Regions from separate parts of the Ruegeria sp. B11 genome, predicted to be linked through region 3. Evidence: riboswitches for the same ligand, from Rfam matches in the RefSeq annotation. Region 3 holds a riboswitch; each other region holds the start of a gene.

Region 1 (4,210 bases), 190 kb from region 3:
CGACCGCCCCCAGCAACAACGTCAGGCCCAGTCGGCCCATATTAGCTCTGACCCGGATGCATCGCGCGCGCCATCTTCGAGATCGCTTCGATATTTGCCGGTCCGGGCGTCAGCTCTTCGTAGCGCAATCCGATCCAGCGTTCGTTCTTGACGGCATCAGTCTGCGACATGACGGGATGTTCCTGCAGGAACTTGAAAGTGTCCTCGGCGCCATTGCCGGTCTGATAATCCAACAAAACCAGGAATTCCGGGTTCGATGCGGCAACGGCCTCCCACGAAGTGCGGCCCCAGCTCGTGTCCATGTCATGAGTGACGTTTTCACCACCGGCGGCTGTGATCATCGCATCGGGAATCGCGAATTTACCGGCGGTAAACGGAGCATCTGCAGGACCATCCAGAAGAAAGACGCGGGGCTTGGGCAGTTCAGCAGTCTTGGCTTCGATCGCTGCCAGCTGCTCTTTCCAGCCCGAGACCAGAGCTTCGGCCTTGTCTTCGACTTGCATCACCTTGCCCAAGCGCAACACATCGCCAAACAGAAGATCCATGCTGGCTTCGGGGCGATCCTTGTCCAGATGGACACAGCTTTCCGTTAGAACCAAGGTCTTGATTCCGAACGGTTCCAATGTATCTGGGGTCACATCACCACCCGGCTTCATGCCATAGTACCAACCGGCAAAGAACAGGTCGGGTTCAACCGCCACCAAGTTTTCGACGGTCGGATATTTCGGCGCAAGCTCGGGGATGTCGCCGCGCAGGGCATCAAAATCAGGGCTGGTCTTGTACCAGCCGGTGATGCCGGTCAGGCCGACGATCTTGTCCTGCAGACCCAATGCAAAGGCCATATCGGTCATGTTCATGTCATGCACAACCAGGCGCTCGGGCGCGGTATCAAAAACCAGCGGTTCGCCGCAGTTGTCTACGGTGACTTCTTGCGCAGCAGCACCGCTTGCCATGGCGGTGGCCAACGCCACGGGCCAGATGTATTTCATCTCAGTGTGTTCCTTCGACTAAGTTGAGATTGTGGTTCTTCGAATATCAAGCGCCGGGATCACGCGGCCTTCGTGGAGAAAGCAGAGGAAATCAACGCCAAAAGTTTCGCGGACTCTTTCGGGTGTCAGCACCTTGTCCACCGATCCAAACTCGATCATGCGGGTCGATTTCATCAGCGCCACGTGTGTGGCGAATTCGGGGATCATGACCAGATCGTGTACGATCATGACCACGGTGATCCCAAGCTCGGCGACCAAAGACAGCATCCGCCCTTTTGCATCAGGATCCAGATGGTTGGTCGGTTCGTCCAGAAACAGCAACGAAGGGTTCTGCGCCAAAGCGCGCGCGATATGGGCACGCTGACGTTCGCCTCCGGACAGTTGGGCCATGCGCTTGTCCGCGAGATTGGCGAGACCGGTCAGGTCTAAAATCCGGTCCAGCTCTTGCGCGTGGCCTTCGGCAGATCGGTCCGCACGGATGGGTATTTGCCCCAGCGCAACATAATCGCGTAACGCCAAGCGTCCATCGGGCAGTTCCTGCTGACCTACCACTGCAATCATGCGCGCACGCTCTTTGGCGGAGAGCTGTTTCAGACTGCGTCCTTTGATCCGAACATCGCCAAGTGCCAGCGGCTCAGCGCCGCACAACAGATTGAGAAGCGTCGTTTTCCCCGCCCCGTTCGGGCCGGCGATGGCTAGAATGGAACCCTCGTCCAACTCGAACGAGACGCCCTGCAACAGGACATCTCCGTTAAGGGCATAATACTCAAGGTTTTCGGCAATCAGAAAGGGTGGCAACGTCATTGCGATGCCCCCTGTTCGATCCGCGGCATGCGCGAGAGGGTTTTATTGAACAACGCCTGCGGGCGATCCTTGGCATTTGTCCAGCCATCCGGGCTTTCACGATACTGGGCTGCAAACTCAGCCAGCGCCTGCACCTCATCCGCGGTCTGAATGCCACCAAAAAGGTATTGCGCCTTTCCTACGGCCTGGAACCCAACCGTTCTGGGACTATCGCAGCCTGCCATGCAAGACGACGCGCGGATCGCAAAGCCGCGAGGTAATTTCCCAGTCAACGCATCGCAAATTTCATCGAGGCGCAGCCCTTCAGTGCAGCTTTTGCAGACTAGAATGAAATGATCAGGCGTATCTGGCATGGTCCACTCCACTTGTTTCCAAGCGCATGCGGAAGCTGCCGACAATGTAAACACGCGATTGACGCGCCATCAAAGCCTCCTTCCAGGACGCCCCGCCCCGGGTTGGTTAAACATCTGATGGCAGGTCTCCTGACTTGCGGGTCCGCGCTCGGCCAACCTTCCCGATCCTGTGGACCAGTGGCTGTTTGGCCTTGCTCACCGCTTACAGTTGCGGGGGCAGTTACGGAATTGGCACCTTTTGGCAAACCTCACCGTATTCCCTTTTCATCCCGCGGCAACACCACCGGGAACCATCAATCGATTGAGTGCCCGAGAACACCGGACACGTCAATGATAAAGTCGAAGGCGCCCAACTCTGGTCGAGGATCGAGCGCCGGCAACCACGTGTCCGAAGCACCAACCGAATAGCTTGGGCTGCGCGCCGAATTTGTCTGGCCACGGCTGTCCATAGTTGGTGTGTTTGGAAATTAGACAATCTGAGGTAAGCTGAACAAATTTAGAGGTTTAGCTTTGTCAGCGCCTTACCCCTGATTGATCATTGCCTGGGTTTATCCAAGGAGACGGTTCTTTGACGCATGTTTCGCAAAACGCATTGCCGCCGGATATTGTTGATGATGTCATTGACCACAATCTCGAGGCCGTTGCACGGTGGAAAGGCCATCGCTTAAGGGCTCAGCATGGGCGCAGTCACGGGTGTGTGGCTGCAACATTCACCGTCAGAAACGATCTACCAGAACAGTTCCGTCACGGCCTGTTTGAACAGCCCGCTGCCTATTCAGCCGCACTTCGCTTTTCCAACGGCGCGCATCTGGATGACCGGAAATCGGATGCCCACGGGATGGCGATCAAGCTTTTTGACGTGCCAGGCCCCAAGCTGATCGACGCCGAGGCACTTGCGCATCTGGGGACCACACAACTCAGCGACGAGTTCGATTTCGTATTGGTCGATCAGGATGTGTTTCCCAGCTACGTCCCCGATGAATATGAGCGATTGGGCAGGCTTGTCGCCACATTACAAGCGGTCCAGCACGCGATCAAAGGGCGACGAAAATGGAGCCTTAGGTTGATCACCAAAGGGCTGCGCGCAGGATTTCGCGCCTTCCTCACTCGTGAAGGCAAGCGTCAGTTTCGCGTCGCGAGTGATTTTGCCTCGAACTATATGCACTCGCCTTTTGAGGTCCATTTCTGGTCGACAACACCGTATCGGCTGGGCCCCGATCTAACGGTCAGATACTTGGCCCGCAGCGCGAAACCAAAAATTCCGGCACATCCGGTAGACGACCCAGATGGGATCGGGCAGTGTTTGCGGCAAGACGTGGCCGATGGAGATAATCACTTCGAGGTGTGTGTGATTGAGCCCCCGCGCCCGGCCGACGAATTCGATGTGCTCGACAATCGCATCCGGTGGGCATGCGATCCGCAACCAGATGCACCTCTTGATCCGTACCATCATACCGTCACGCCCGTGGCGGATATCACGATTCCCAAAGGTGCAGAATTTGATCCGCAGAATGGAGACGCGATGAGCTTCTCGCCCTGGCGTGTCACGGCAGATCACGAACCTTTAGGACCGATTAATGCGATCCGGCTCAGAACCTATCTGAGCTTGGCCCGCGCCCGGTTCCCGAATCGATGACCAAACGGAGATGTATTGATGCTGGACGTTGATGATCTGATCAAACTCGGATTCAAGATCTCCCCACCCGTTACGAGCTATTTAGCCGCGATCAGGCTTGCAAACGCCGCGAAGATCCACCGACCGCGGCCCTATACGATGGGCGCAGACTACACGACATGGCCCGGCGTGTTTTCCCATCGCTGGATCGGTCGGCATACAACGCCAGAAGACCTCTCACCCATCCTGCCGTCGGAAAGCGAAGTTGCTGATCTCTTTCGCCGACGGACACAAATGGATGGCAGCCCGCTTACCTTGATGTGCCCGCAAGGATCGACACTATTGTTTATCTCGGCCGCACAATGGTTTACCGACAGTTTCCTTCGCACCTTTGGGGCGAAAGGACCGGTTGATCAGACGGATTCGAACCACGAAGTCGATCTGTGCCA
Region 2 (4,210 bases), 610 kb from region 3:
CGCTGACCTGTGCGCCCAGCCATTCGAAATAGCTGATTACGTCAGACATTGTAGCGTAAGAGCCGGTATCACGCGTCCCCATTTCCCAATTGTCGGCGGGGCCGTCGATCAAGCTGTTATGTGGCAGCTTGGTCAGCCGGTCAGAAATCCAGGCCACCCCGTAACCATGGCGCGAGAACACCTTGTAAGGCGAGATCACATAGCCATCGACATCATAGGCGGTTAGGTCGATCCGGCCATGCGCGGCGTGCTGGATACCGTCGATTATGATGAAGCAATTGGGCGCAACGGCGCGGATCTCGGCAGCCACAGCCGCTACATCCACGCCCATACCGGTCACCGGCGAGGTGTGCACGATAGTCGCAACCTTTGTGTCCGGCGTTACCTGCGCCGCATAAGCATCTGCTGTGACGGTGCCTGTGGCGTCGTCATGGACCACCAGAACATGATCTTGCCCGGCCACCCCGGCCCAACGCGCGCAAGCGCTTCGGGTCGCGGGATGTTCCAGCGTTGTGCCAAGTACCCGACCGGTGGCGGTGCCCAGACAGGCGTTCATGATCAATCGAAACAGCAGCTCGGTCCCGCTTTCGCCGACAAAGAACTGGCCACCGGGGGCGTTCATGAACACGGCCATATCTTCTTTGGCCTTGTTGATTACCCGCACCAGTTCGTGACTTCCCGGGTTGTCGCGGCCCTGATTGTCAGGGATCGCAGCATAAGCCTGCGAGGTGCCCACAACCGAATTCAGCGTCAGCGCCCCACCCGCGTTTTCAAAGAAAATACGCGGTCCCTGCTGCGGGCAGTGGTCAACCTGCGCAAATCGGGCACGGATTTGTTCAAGCAATTCTGGAGTGATCTTGGTCATCGGGAACCATTCCTGCGAAAATGTCATTCTGGCAAGATATATGCGCCCTTTTGCAAAACTACTCACAAAAAAACTTGGGGCATTGTGGGTGGAAATTGAGACCATCGAGCCAAGAGAGCTCAGCCACAAGAACAATATGGTTCGCGAATTTCAATTTCGTCGGCCCGATCACACCCTCACGCATGCCTTCGCTCGGTTGCGAAACCGCTAGTCAGGCCGACGGTTTGTAACCTGAGCGTTGTTCTAGAGACATCGCTTTGCAAAAGAAGTTTGAACTAATGCAGAACGGCCTGGATCCTACGAAGCTACTTATTGCAACTGTCTTGGACACCAATCGCAGTGGCCATGCAGTTTTAGTTTATCGCTCGAGTGAAGGCGATTTGATTCTGGACAATGTCACCAACAGGATCAAATCTTGGAAGGAAACGAGGTATCTTTTCCTACGAATACAGGACCCAAATCACCCTGATCGTTGGGTACAGGTTTCTAGCGGCTAAAGACAATGTGGCGCGCCCTAGAGACGCGCCACAATAAAATTTTGGTCCTGCGACTACTGGTTGTTTCGCGGCAACCCAAGTTTAGGACACTGCTTCAAACTTTGGTCAAGCTTTCGCAGCGTTGTACAAACGCGGAGTCACCAGACCTGTACTGTTCAAACCGCGCATTGCCTTGGCTGCCGCAAGCACTGCCAGATCAGCAATCGGCTCAATGACGATTACCAGCATATAAGCGCCGCCAAAGGACAGAACCGACGCCATGGTTTCTGCGCCGAAACCCTGGCCGTAGAAGGCCCAGAACCCAACCCATGCGACTACTCCTCCCTGATACGTCGCACTTAGGGCAAGAGCTTGGCCATATTTGAGGTCAACATATGCTGTGCCGGGTGCGATGATGCGGCTGGCCAGTGCCTGTAGCGCAAATAGCGGCACCAGCAGAGTGGTCAGGTTGATGAAGTACTGCGGAAGATCGAACGGGGCAAAAAACACACCCTGAATCAGGAGACCAGCTGCCAATCCAAAAGCCGCGGGTGCAGCACCGAGAAGCAGAAACAGCGTCGACCCCAGGATGAAGTGGACTTCAGAGACACCAACCGGGAAATGCGGCAGGACTTCGAAGAAAAGGAAAACCCCAACGGTGGCGAGCACCGAGCGCATAACAAAAGATGCAGGTCCATTCGCACGCAATGTGGAAAACGTTTCTTTCGCTGCGTAAGTAGCCGCACCTGCGGCGGTAACATAGGAAAGCGCGATTTTGGCACCATTCACGATGCCCGGTTCGATATGCATGTTTTTTCTCCCTACCGCCTCACCCGGCGGCTTGTCAGGTTGAATCGACCGTAAGGCCGACAGGTTCAGTCTGGGCATAGCCCGGCGCTTTACGGCAGGTCTCCTGACTCGCGGGTGCTCGCTCCGCCAACCTTCCCGGTTCCATTACGAACCAGTGGTGTCTTGGCATCGCTCTCCGCTCACAGTTGCGGGGGCAGTTACGGAATTGGCGCCATTGAAAACACCGAACCGTATTCCCTTTTAATCCTTTTGGCTTCCGCCATCAGGAACCGAAAACAATTCACCGCTACAATGGCGGCTTCGCCTGTGTCAATTGTCTTTGCGACCTATTCCAATGTAAACTCGACCGAAGCAGGATTCACGCAACCGGTCACTTGATCGACAGGGTAAACCAAGCGTTACCTGAAACCTCTTGAAGCTCTAGCTGCTAGAGGCTTTAAGAATCGGATTAATTCGCGATAGTGCGATCCAAATACGTTAAACTTGTGAACCAGGACGAGACCTATGCTTACAAGGCGCCATTTCATTCAATCCACCACAGCGCTGTTCTCGGCGTCTGCGGCCAGTCCATTGATCGCCAAAACCTGGCCAACCGCATCGCAGAAGACCTATTGGGACAGTCAGGTCACGCCAATTGGTTACGATCCAATGACCTCAAATCCGTGGGGTGTTCATGACCGTTTTTTACCAAGACGCGTCGCGGCAAATGATGGTTTGGTTCCAGGTGACATCCATGTGGATGCCGTCGCGCGCTATCTCTATCATATCGAAGAAGGCGGGACCGCAATGCGCTATGGCGTAGCGATCGCGCGCGGGAACCTTTACGAGCCCGGCACCTATGTTATCCGCCGAAAGGTCGAATGGCCACACTGGACACCAACCGCTTCAATGATCGAGCGCAACCCCGAATACGCGGAATTCCGGAATGGCATGGAGCCCGGGCCGAATAATGCTCTCGGCTCTCGTGCCCTTTATCTATACGTTGGAGACCGAGACACATATCTCAGAATTCACGGCACGCCTGAGCCAAGAAGCATCGGCGGTCGCGCAAGTTCTGGATGTGTGCGAATGATCATGGCTCATATCAATGACCTCTACCCAAACGTGAAAACCGGCTCGACCGCTTTCCTATACTCTGCCGAAGATAGCGTCACAGCCCGCTCATGAATATTGGGCAGCGTACAAGGACGTCGCTGCCCTCATTTCGATCAGGCGTCGCGCGCAATGCAGATCGGAGCGCCATTCGTCGCGCGCAATGGTACCAATGTCGTCTCGACGGGTCCGCTGTGCTCATACCAAAAGCAATTATCTTCTGGCAAAAGGCGTGCCGTGGTCAAATCCTGCGCCGGCCCTGCCAGCGCTACGACCGAATCTGGCACGTTGCCTGGTTCAAGTGCCTTGCTTTTGGCTCCGGTGAACTGGGCTGAGCAACCAGCCGTAATCGAGACTAACGTGATGGTAATTGCGATCCGTTTCTGCATTGATCTGTTCCAAATTTTTTGCGTCATCTGCAATTAGATTGCATCCACACGGCCGGCCCGCAAGACGAAATGAACTAACAATATCGCAGGCAAAGAACCCGGATGAAAAAAATATAAAAGGTATTGAAGCTCTAGTTACTGTAGGAACTATTTACAAAGGACCATAGAGATTCTTGAGGTCCAATCATGTCATCCGATACCCATAGCCACGACCATGGCCACGAAAACAAACATGGTCACCACGCATGCGGTAGTGGCGGGTGTGGCGACATCGCCCCCGCCGGTCCAATTCCTGAAGGTGGTAGAAGCTTTCAGGTCTCTGGCCTTGATTGCGCCGAAGAGGTGGCGATCCTGAACCGTGTCGTCGGCCCGAAAGCAGGTGGTGAAGAGCATCTCGCATTTGATGTGATCAACGGTCGGATGACGCTTCTTGAAAGTGCTTCCAAGTTATCTGACGAAGATGTCATGCTGCTGGTTGCGAGTACTGGTATGACCGCCAAACCATGGGATGACGGAAATGCCGCCCAGGACCAGGCGGCGCATATTGCACGTCAGCGGCGGTTCACCACTCTTAGCGG
Region 3 (4,210 bases):
GTCAGGTCCGGAAGGAAGCAGCCACAACGAGCCCCGCTTGGGTCGATGTCCAACCTCTCACTTAGAACCCATCAGCCGCAGGAGGGCGTTTATGATTGTAGCAAATTCCCTTCGGGCAGACCGGTTCTGATCCTTTCCGATCAACTGACTGCCTGAACACATCACCAGCGGATGCGCGATTGCCATCCGGCGGGATTGCTGTTTCTGATCACAGGCAGACCAATGTTACTTTCCTTATCGGACCTCGGATGGTCCTCTCATTTCGCGGCTCAGCATGCGGCTGATCCGTCACTTCTACCGTATCGCATCTCGGCCGTACACCGGGATCGACTGATCGGGCTGAGCCCTGAAGGTGAATCGCCTTTGTTATCTCTGGATCAATCAACCGGCGCATATGCCGTTGGGGATTGGGTTCTGGCGGATGAAAACAAACGCATACGCCGAGTGCTGGACCGGCGCAGCCTGCTGCAGCGCCGGGCCGCAGGTACAGGGGCAGCGGCGCAGCTGATTGCTGCAAATGTTGATGTGCTGTTCATCGTTAGTTCCTGCAACGCCGATTTCAATATGCCACGATTGGAGCGGTATCTTGCGCTGGCACATCAGGCAGGCTGCTATCCGGTGGTCGTTCTGACCAAATCGGACATGTGCGATGATCCGAGCCTTTATGTAGATCAAGCCCAATCGCTCGCCCCGTTTCTGACGGTACTTGCGGTCAACGCGCTGGATCACGGCGATCTCGAACAAGTTCTGTCGTGGTGTCCGAAAGGACAAACCAGCGCCTTGCTTGGATCATCCGGCGTTGGGAAAACGACGCTCGCCAACGGGATGACGGGGCAGGATCAGGCCACCGCAGGTATTCGCGAAGACGATGCGCGCGGCAGGCACACAACAACCTCACGCGCCTTGCATCGCATGCGCAATGGCGGCTGGCTGATCGATACGCCCGGCATGCGCGCGTTACGTCTGCTAGATGCGCAAGAGGGGTTGGATGAGGTGTTCTCGGACATCTCAGACCTCAGCCTGAATTGCCGCTTCTCGGATTGTCAGCACGAGACCGAGCCCGGATGTGCGGTGCAGGCGGCAATCGACGCTGGTACGCTTGATCCCGCGCGGCTGGACCGCTGGCGCAAGCTGCGGCGCGAAGACCAACACAATTCCGCTTCGGTGGCGCAGGCCCGCGCCCGCGACAAGGCGTTCGGCAAGATGGTGCGCAGCGTGATGCACGAGAAAAAATCCCGTAAAGGGCTATAACGAAGCTGGGCACCGACCTACCGGTGCCCAGCGCTATCAGGCGATCAGTCTAGGCCAGACTGCCGCATTCCGTCTTGCGAATGCACCGATATGGCCGATCTTGGACACTCCTAATTCGCTTGGTGCAAGCAGATGGCGCCCGGCTTTGGGTCCATAGAGATCGGCAAGACGCCAGACAGCATCCGGCGGCACCATTTCATCATCTGCGAAGGTAAACAGATCGACACGTTTGCCCAAGTCTTTCCAGCGGGCGGCGGGCAGTGTCGTGCCGATCTCTGGCACATAGCTTTTGGGGGCGGTGCACCATTTGCGCCATTGCCAATAGACTTGGGCAGGCAGGTCCGATCCAAACCCGACCAACCGTCCGGGCAGGTAGCCAAGCGCCTTGACCACCAGCGGCGCGTGACCATACCAGAACAACGCCGCCAAAGCGCGATAAGGCCAAGGGTGATCCGCCAGCGTTACCAGACCCGAACAGACACAGATCATCCTGTCGATCTGATCGATATCGGGTTGGATCGGGCCAAACATTCCGCCCAAGGAATGACCGATGCTCCATAGCTTGGCCTGTGGAAACCGTCGGCGCATCTCGGCCCGGGCGGCTGGAATGTCGATCAACGCCCAATCGGCCATGGTGACATTTGACCGCTTTTGCGAACCCACCAAAGAGTGACCAAAATCCCGGTAGTCATAGGTCAGGCAGGCCATGCCCTGTTCTTCGGCGAGCCATCGGGCGAAGTGCTGATAGTAATCCCTCGGCACCCCAGTCGCACCGTTTATGACGACCACCTTTTCGGGGTCGGCAACCGGACGGTAAAGCCGCGCCGACAACATTGCCGGGTCGGACGGGATCTGAAAATCCTCGGTCACAACCGCCTGCTGCGTGTCCAACATGGTGCCCTCCAATACCGACTGAACTGATCAGTTCACCCGAAGCGCCTCAAGTCAAGGTTGACGTGGCTGGACCGTACGTCACTTGCCTGACGCAATCTTCTTGACTCGGGCACGGCGCAGCCGATAGCCATGTCGCGATGGTTCTCGCGCCCAATCGGGCCGGGATGAAAAGGGAACACGGTGCGGTTCTGCACGGAGAAAACCGGAAAGAACCTAGTCCGAGACTGCCCCCGCAACTGTAAGCGGAGAGCAATGCCGAGATACCACTGGCCTTGAAGGCTGGGAAGGTCGGCAAAGCGATGACCCGCAAGTCAGGAGACCTGCCATCAGATGTAGAACCGAAACTCGGGCGGGGTGTCCGGGACGGGTTTGATCGTGCTCTGCACCGACCAACCTGTGCCACGCCCTCGCCCTGCGCGCGGAGGGCGCATTGATGATCTGGAAGACTAAAACGCACGAATTCGCGGCGACCGTGTGCCAACGTACTGGGGCAACCTGCCCCGCACTGGCGCAAATGGCGCGGGCTCTGACGCAGGCCATGTCCACCACAAAACCGGTCACAAAATCTGGGTTTGAGATTGAAGGCAGTATTGACCTGTCGCACTGCCCAGAGGGATGTACCGCCCGCTTTCGCGCCCAATGCGACCAGATACGTGTATTCTGCGGAACCGATCCTGAAATCGATACCGGCCGGCTGGATGACTACGCAGACATGATGTTCGGAACCGAGTACCGCAGCCTACCCGCAGACCTGCTAAGGAATCCTCCTTGCGCCATGCTTGAGGCTTCGCTTCTGGTGCAGCACAACGGTGGCGAAATCTCGCCACATGTTGGTGTCTAAGCCGTCAAACGGCTTGAACACGGGCCGGTTCAACGGCCCAAAGCATCTGGGCATTTGTCTCGACTGCGCAAGGACGCACCGTACGCAATCGCTTCAATGCCGCCTCAGGCCGTTCACCGCATTCAACCATCAGACGCAGAACCACCATCCCGGATCGGCCACAGCCACCACGGCAATGCACTAGCACACGGCCACCACCTGACAACGCCTGACGGGCAGTCGCGCCAACGCGGGGCCAGCGGTCCAAAATCTCTTTGGGTGGCGTGCCAAAATCTTCGATCGGCAAATGCACCCATCTGCTGGCACGCCCCTGAATATCAGCGCCAAAATTCCGCGCACCATCCTGAATCATCTCGACCTCAGTCGTCATCGAGATCACAAGTCCCGGCTTCCAGTCTGCGATAAGATCGAGGTCTTCGGTATAAGTGCCTCCGCGCCCGGGCATCGATGACAAGGCCAAGGTGCCTCCGCCAACCTGCAACGCATAAACCACCAGTTGCGACATAATCTCCCCCCAAACAAACTTCACCCAACAACATACTGGTCCAGTAAATAGAATAGAGTGGATTTTAGCCGCATACCCACGCATTCCAAAATGAAAATCGTCCCGGCCGGCTGTGGACGCGGGCGGCGGGGGCCTCTACGCTGCGGCGTAACGCGAATCCGACAGAGCAGACATGACCGAGACGCCCAGCCCCGCCTACCAGGTTCTTGCCCGCAAATACCGCCCCGAAACCTTTGCCGATCTAGTCGGTCAGGACGCCATGGTGCGCACTCTGAAAAACGCCTTCGAGGCGGACCGGATCGCGCAGGCCTTCATCATGACCGGCATCCGCGGTACCGGCAAGACGACGACCGCTCGGATCATAGCCAAGGGTATGAACTGCATCGGTCCCGATGGCAGCGGCGGCCCTACCACCGAACCCTGCGGTCAATGTGAACACTGCGTAGCCATCATGGAGGGCCGCCATGTCGATGTGATGGAGATGGACGCCGCCAGCCGCACCGGTGTCAATGACATCCGCGAGATCATCGACAGCGTCCGCTATCGCGCTGCGTCCGCGCGCTACAAGATCTATATCATCGACGAGGTTCACATGCTGTCGACCAGCGCTTTCAACGCGCTGCTCAAGACGCTGGAAGAACCCCCCGAACACGTGAAGTTCATCTTTGCCACCACCGAGATTCGCAAGGTCCCGGTGACCGTCCTGTCCCGTTGCCAGC
Region 4 (4,210 bases), on a different contig from region 3:
TGGCTCTCAATTCTTCGGCTTTCGACCTGTGCCACTCACATGCTTGGTGATGGAGGTCTGCCAATTGCGGATCTGCCATCATCTCAGATTTGATGTCGTGCATAGCCGGCATGTGTTCCAGAATTGAGCGATCCTCAACATCATTGTGGTTCATCATGAGCCAGTATTTGAGCCCTTGATCCTGCCCCACATGATTGGTGCGCCCACGGTCGCGCTTGACCAAAAAGCTATCAGTGCTGCGCACAGCATAATGATGAATGCGCGCGAATTCATGGCTGAAACCACGCCATGCTTTCCATTTCACTTGGTCTGCTGGGTAGAGGTTCCCGCCCGAATCCCGCCACAACACCCCTTCGTATGGTGCGTCAGGGTTCGGTGCATCTTCTGGATTGATCCTGGGACGATGGGCGCGAAAACGGCTGAATTTCCCATTGTTGCGGAACAGCGTTTTGAACCCTTTGGTCCGGTGATGCGGATAGCCGTCTTCCGTGGCGGCCAGAAAGAAAGTCTCAGGTACAGGTCGATCAACGAAATCGTTCTGACCTGCGTTTCCGAACATGCGCCAGCAGATCGAGATCGCGTCCGCCACGCCGCTGGCCTCAACGAGGCTTCTTATATCACTATTGGGCAAACGGATATTGATATACTCGTCCACATCCAAACTGAGAATCCAATCCGAAGACAGATAGCTTGGGTGATTCCGCGCAAGCGAAAATGCACGAACCTGAGGCGCAGCGCGCGGACCCAGTCTGTTTCGTTGGTGGTGAGCCCAGCCAAGCACTTGCAACCGGTCACCCATGGCATCGGTACCATCAGCGCAATCATTGGTATAAATCAGAATGTCATCAAAACCGATTGCGTGGTTGTAGGCCACCCAATCGATCATGAAAGGCCCTTCGTTTTTCATCGTTGTTACGATGAGAAAGGTCTCATTCGTCATAAGTTGTTCTCTTGCCTGTGCCGGTGTCGGACTCCTGTCGACCTATTTAGAATAGCACCAGAATTTTGTCCAACCAGGTCGCCAGACAGCCGCAATGCTTGCCGATTAATCTATCTACCGATTCTGTGGGATCACCTCATAACCCGGTTCTTCTGGCTCGTCGTCCAGCATCTCGGTTGGGAACCCTGGCGCCTGGATCTCCAGTCCGGTCGCGTCCTCTAGCCGCCTGATGATGTTCGGGGACAATTCACGTTCACCATATCGCGCGATGCCATCTTCGAAAATCTTGATCATCAATGGGTTTATCTCAAGAGGAACTCCGGCACGGTCGGCGACCTCCTGAAACAGACCGATATCTTTTTTCACCAGGTCCATGGTGAAGGAAATATCGCGCGAGCCGTTCAGGATGACCTGACTTTCGGTCTCGTGCACGAAGGATGTGCCTGACGATATCTTAATCGCCTCATAGGTGGTTCCAAGGTCCATGCCGGCGGCCTTGGCTGTCACCAATGCCTCGGCGCAGGTGATCAGGTTGGCGGTAGCCAGATAATTGGTCAACACCTTCAGAACAGAGGCCGAGCCCAGATCGCCCGTGTGCAGAATGCGCCGCCCCATGGTGGTCAGGAATGGCAGGATACGTTCAAAAGTCTCACGATCACAGCCTGCGAAGATCGAGATATTACCCGTCGCTGCCCGGTGACATCCGCCCGAAACCGGGCAATCCACCGCTGCGCCGCCTCGTTCGATGACCATTGCGCCAAGGCGTTTGACTTCGGCTTCGTCAGTGGTCGACATTTCCATCCAGATTTTGCCAGGGCCGACCTCTGGCAACATTTCCTGCATCACCGCATCCGAGGCCGCAGGAGAAGGCAAACAGGTTATAACAGCATCGCAATCGCGCATCAGTTGCGCCGGGCTTTTGGCGGCTTTGGCACCCTTGGCGACGAATTCGGTCACCAGATCCGGGTTCAGGTCATGAACCGTCAGATCGATACCGTTTCGTAGCAGCGATCCAGATAGCTTGCCCCCTACATTCCCCAGCCCGATAAACCCTACTTTCATGCGCGGTATCCTCCTGTTCGCATCTTGCTGCCATGCCAGCACGTCGTTGCAGAAGTATCATGCCGCCCAGCGACCCCGACAGGTCGCTTTTTATCCGCTTTTTCACGGATCGGCGCGACTCGCTTGACAAGCAACCCTGCCCTGCCGCATGTCCCTTTCGTTGGTGTCTGCGAGAGCAGATGAAAAGGGAATGCGTCAGCGGTTTTTGCCGTCAAACGCAGCCGCCCCCGCGACCGTGACCGGAGAGGGTGCCCAAAGCCACTGGCAGTATGGCCGGGAAGGCGGGACATCCGACAGAGGCCTCCTCTGACATCCGCAAGCCGGGAGACCTGCCAACGCCCGAAGATGAAACCGGACGGGGTGTTCCGGTGTGGGGCTGTGATCGGCCCGCATGAAACCCCGTCCCCCACGAAGAGGATTTGGGGGGATGAGAGACATGACCGAGACCGCACCGGTCGAACTGCTGGTTTGCACTACCTGCCGTCGCGGGCTGCCTGTCGAGGATGACGCCCAGCGCCCCGGCACGTTGCTGCACAAGGCGCTTGAACAGGCGGGCCTGCCCGAAGGCATTACCTTGAAAGCTGTGGAATGCCTGTCGAATTGCGATGAAGGCTGCTCGATCGTGCTACGCGGAGGACCGGATCGCTGGACTTTCGTGTATGAGCATCTGAACGAGATCGACCATGTTGAAACCATCGTCGAAGGCGCAGCCAAATACCTCGCCACCGAGGACGGATTGGTCAAATGGCGCGAACGTCCCGAACATTTCCGCAAAAACTGTGCGGCCCGCATTCCCCCGATTGGAGCCCTGAAATGAGCAACCTTGAGAAACTCCCCGTCACTGTGATCACCGGCTTTTTGGGCTCGGGCAAAACCACTCTGGTACGTCACCTGATGCAGAACCCGCAGGGCAAGCGTCTGGCGGTGGTCGTCAATGAATTCGGTGATGTCGGCGTCGATGGCGATATCCTGAAATCCTGCGCCATTCCTGATTGCCCCGCGGAAAACATCATGGAACTGGCCAATGGCTGCATCTGCTGCACCGTCGCCGATGACTTCATCCCGACCATCGAAGCCCTGATGGCACTAGAGCCGCGCCCCGATCACATCCTGATCGAAACCTCCGGTCTTGCCCTGCCAAAACCGCTGCTAAAGGCGTTCGACTGGCCCGATATCCGCTCGAAAATCACCGTCGATGGCGTGATTGCTCTGGCCGATGCCGAGGCCGTGGCCGCTGGTCGGTTCGCTCCGAATGTCGAGGCGGTGGATGCGCAACGCATGGCAGATGACTCGATTGATCATGAAACTCCCTTGTCCGAGGTGTTCGAGGATCAGATTTCCTGCGCCGACATCATTCTGCTGACCAAGCCCGATCTGGCTGGCCCGGAAGGCGTTGCGAAAGCGAAAGAGATCATCGCCGCCGAAGCGCCCCGCCCCATGCCCGTGGTCGAAGTGGCCGAGGGTGCCGTGGACGTCCGCGTCGTGCTGGGTCTAGAAGCCGCGGCCGAGGATGACATGGACGCGCGTCCCAGCCATCACGACGGCCATCACGATCACGAGCATGACGATTTCGAAAGCATCATCGTTGAACTGCCCGAGCAAATCGATCCGATTGATCTGGTCGCCAAGATTGAACGATTGGCCAACGAGTTGAATATCCTGCGCGTCAAAGGCTATGCCGCCGTTCAGGGCAAGCCCATGCGCCTACTGGTTCAGGCCGTCGGTGCGCGCGTGCGTCACCAATATGACCGCCCGTGGGAGTCCGGCGAAGACCGTCGCTCGCGCATTGTGGTCATTGCCGAGCATGACGATATCAAAGAGGCCGAGATCCGCGATATCCTTGTGGGTGTAACCGAGGCTGCCGAGTAAGACTTATGCACGTCGTCTTCCGCGAAAGCCATGGGCTCGAAGAAACCGAGACCCCGACCGATCTGGGTCAGAGCCCGGCGGACCTTGTGGTGCTGTCCTTTTCCGACAGTGACCTTGGCGCTTTCGCGGCGGGATGGCATCGTGGAAGTGGGCCTGAAGGACGCATGCCAACGATGCGGCTGGCCAATCTGACGGCGCTGAAGCATCCCCTCTCAGTCGACACATATGTCGAGCAGACACTGGAGGGCGCAAAGGGCATCCTGATCCGTCTGATCGGTGGAGTGCCCTATTGGGCCTACGGCTTGCAGCAGGTTCTGGCGCTGGCGCAGGCCAAAGGGA

The links. Region 3 has a riboswitch for cobalamin ahead of ACR0I1_RS07970 (hypothetical protein). Riboswitches for the same ligand answer to the same signal wherever they lie in the genome.
Region 1: it holds a riboswitch for cobalamin, as region 3 does, so the genes downstream of both, ACR0I1_RS08905 (DUF1636 family protein) here and ACR0I1_RS07970 (hypothetical protein) in region 3, are expected to answer to the same signal.
Region 2: it holds a riboswitch for cobalamin, as region 3 does, so the genes downstream of both, ACR0I1_RS10705 (energy-coupling factor ABC transporter permease) here and ACR0I1_RS07970 (hypothetical protein) in region 3, are expected to answer to the same signal.
Region 4: it holds a riboswitch for cobalamin, as region 3 does, so the genes downstream of both, ACR0I1_RS11890 (DUF1636 family protein) here and ACR0I1_RS07970 (hypothetical protein) in region 3, are expected to answer to the same signal.

What each region holds. Positions count from the first base shown of each region.
Region 1 covers NZ_JBQFVO010000002.1:237,482-241,691, reverse strand. The annotation lists gene ACR0I1_RS08920 (FecCD family ABC transporter permease) at 1-40, opposite strand, end outside; gene ACR0I1_RS08915 (ABC transporter substrate-binding protein) at 42-989, opposite strand; gene ACR0I1_RS08910 (ABC transporter ATP-binding protein) at 1,008-1,793, opposite strand; gene ACR0I1_RS08905 (DUF1636 family protein) at 1,790-2,146, opposite strand; cobalamin riboswitch at 2,249-2,456, opposite strand; gene ACR0I1_RS08900 (catalase family protein) at 2,715-3,782, shown strand; gene ACR0I1_RS08895 (peroxidase family protein) at 3,801-4,210, shown strand, end outside.
Region 2 covers NZ_JBQFVO010000002.1:664,354-668,563, reverse strand. The annotation lists gene ACR0I1_RS10715 (aminotransferase class V-fold PLP-dependent enzyme) at 1-865, opposite strand, end outside; gene ACR0I1_RS10710 (transglutaminase-like cysteine peptidase) at 1,123-1,362, shown strand; gene ACR0I1_RS10705 (energy-coupling factor ABC transporter permease) at 1,468-2,151, opposite strand; cobalamin riboswitch at 2,228-2,440, opposite strand; gene ACR0I1_RS10700 (L,D-transpeptidase) at 2,656-3,318, shown strand; gene ACR0I1_RS10695 (hypothetical protein) at 3,360-3,632, opposite strand; gene ACR0I1_RS10690 (heavy metal translocating P-type ATPase) at 3,819-4,210, shown strand, end outside.
Region 3 covers NZ_JBQFVO010000002.1:50,062-54,271, forward strand. The annotation lists RNA gene ffs (signal recognition particle sRNA small type) at 1-63, shown strand, start outside; gene rsgA (ribosome small subunit-dependent GTPase A) at 223-1,251, shown strand; gene ACR0I1_RS07965 (alpha/beta hydrolase family protein) at 1,288-2,145, opposite strand; cobalamin riboswitch at 2,268-2,487, shown strand; gene ACR0I1_RS07970 (hypothetical protein) at 2,579-2,986, shown strand; gene ACR0I1_RS07975 (phosphatase domain-containing protein) at 2,991-3,491, opposite strand; gene ACR0I1_RS07980 (DNA polymerase III subunit gamma/tau) at 3,664-4,210, shown strand, end outside.
Region 4 covers NZ_JBQFVO010000003.1:24,065-28,274, forward strand. The annotation lists gene ACR0I1_RS11880 (glycosyltransferase family 2 protein) at 1-940, opposite strand, end outside; gene ACR0I1_RS11885 (NAD(P)-dependent oxidoreductase) at 1,055-2,041, opposite strand; cobalamin riboswitch at 2,147-2,353, shown strand; gene ACR0I1_RS11890 (DUF1636 family protein) at 2,439-2,819, shown strand; gene cobW (cobalamin biosynthesis protein CobW) at 2,816-3,871, shown strand; gene cobN (cobaltochelatase subunit CobN) at 3,877-4,210, shown strand, end outside.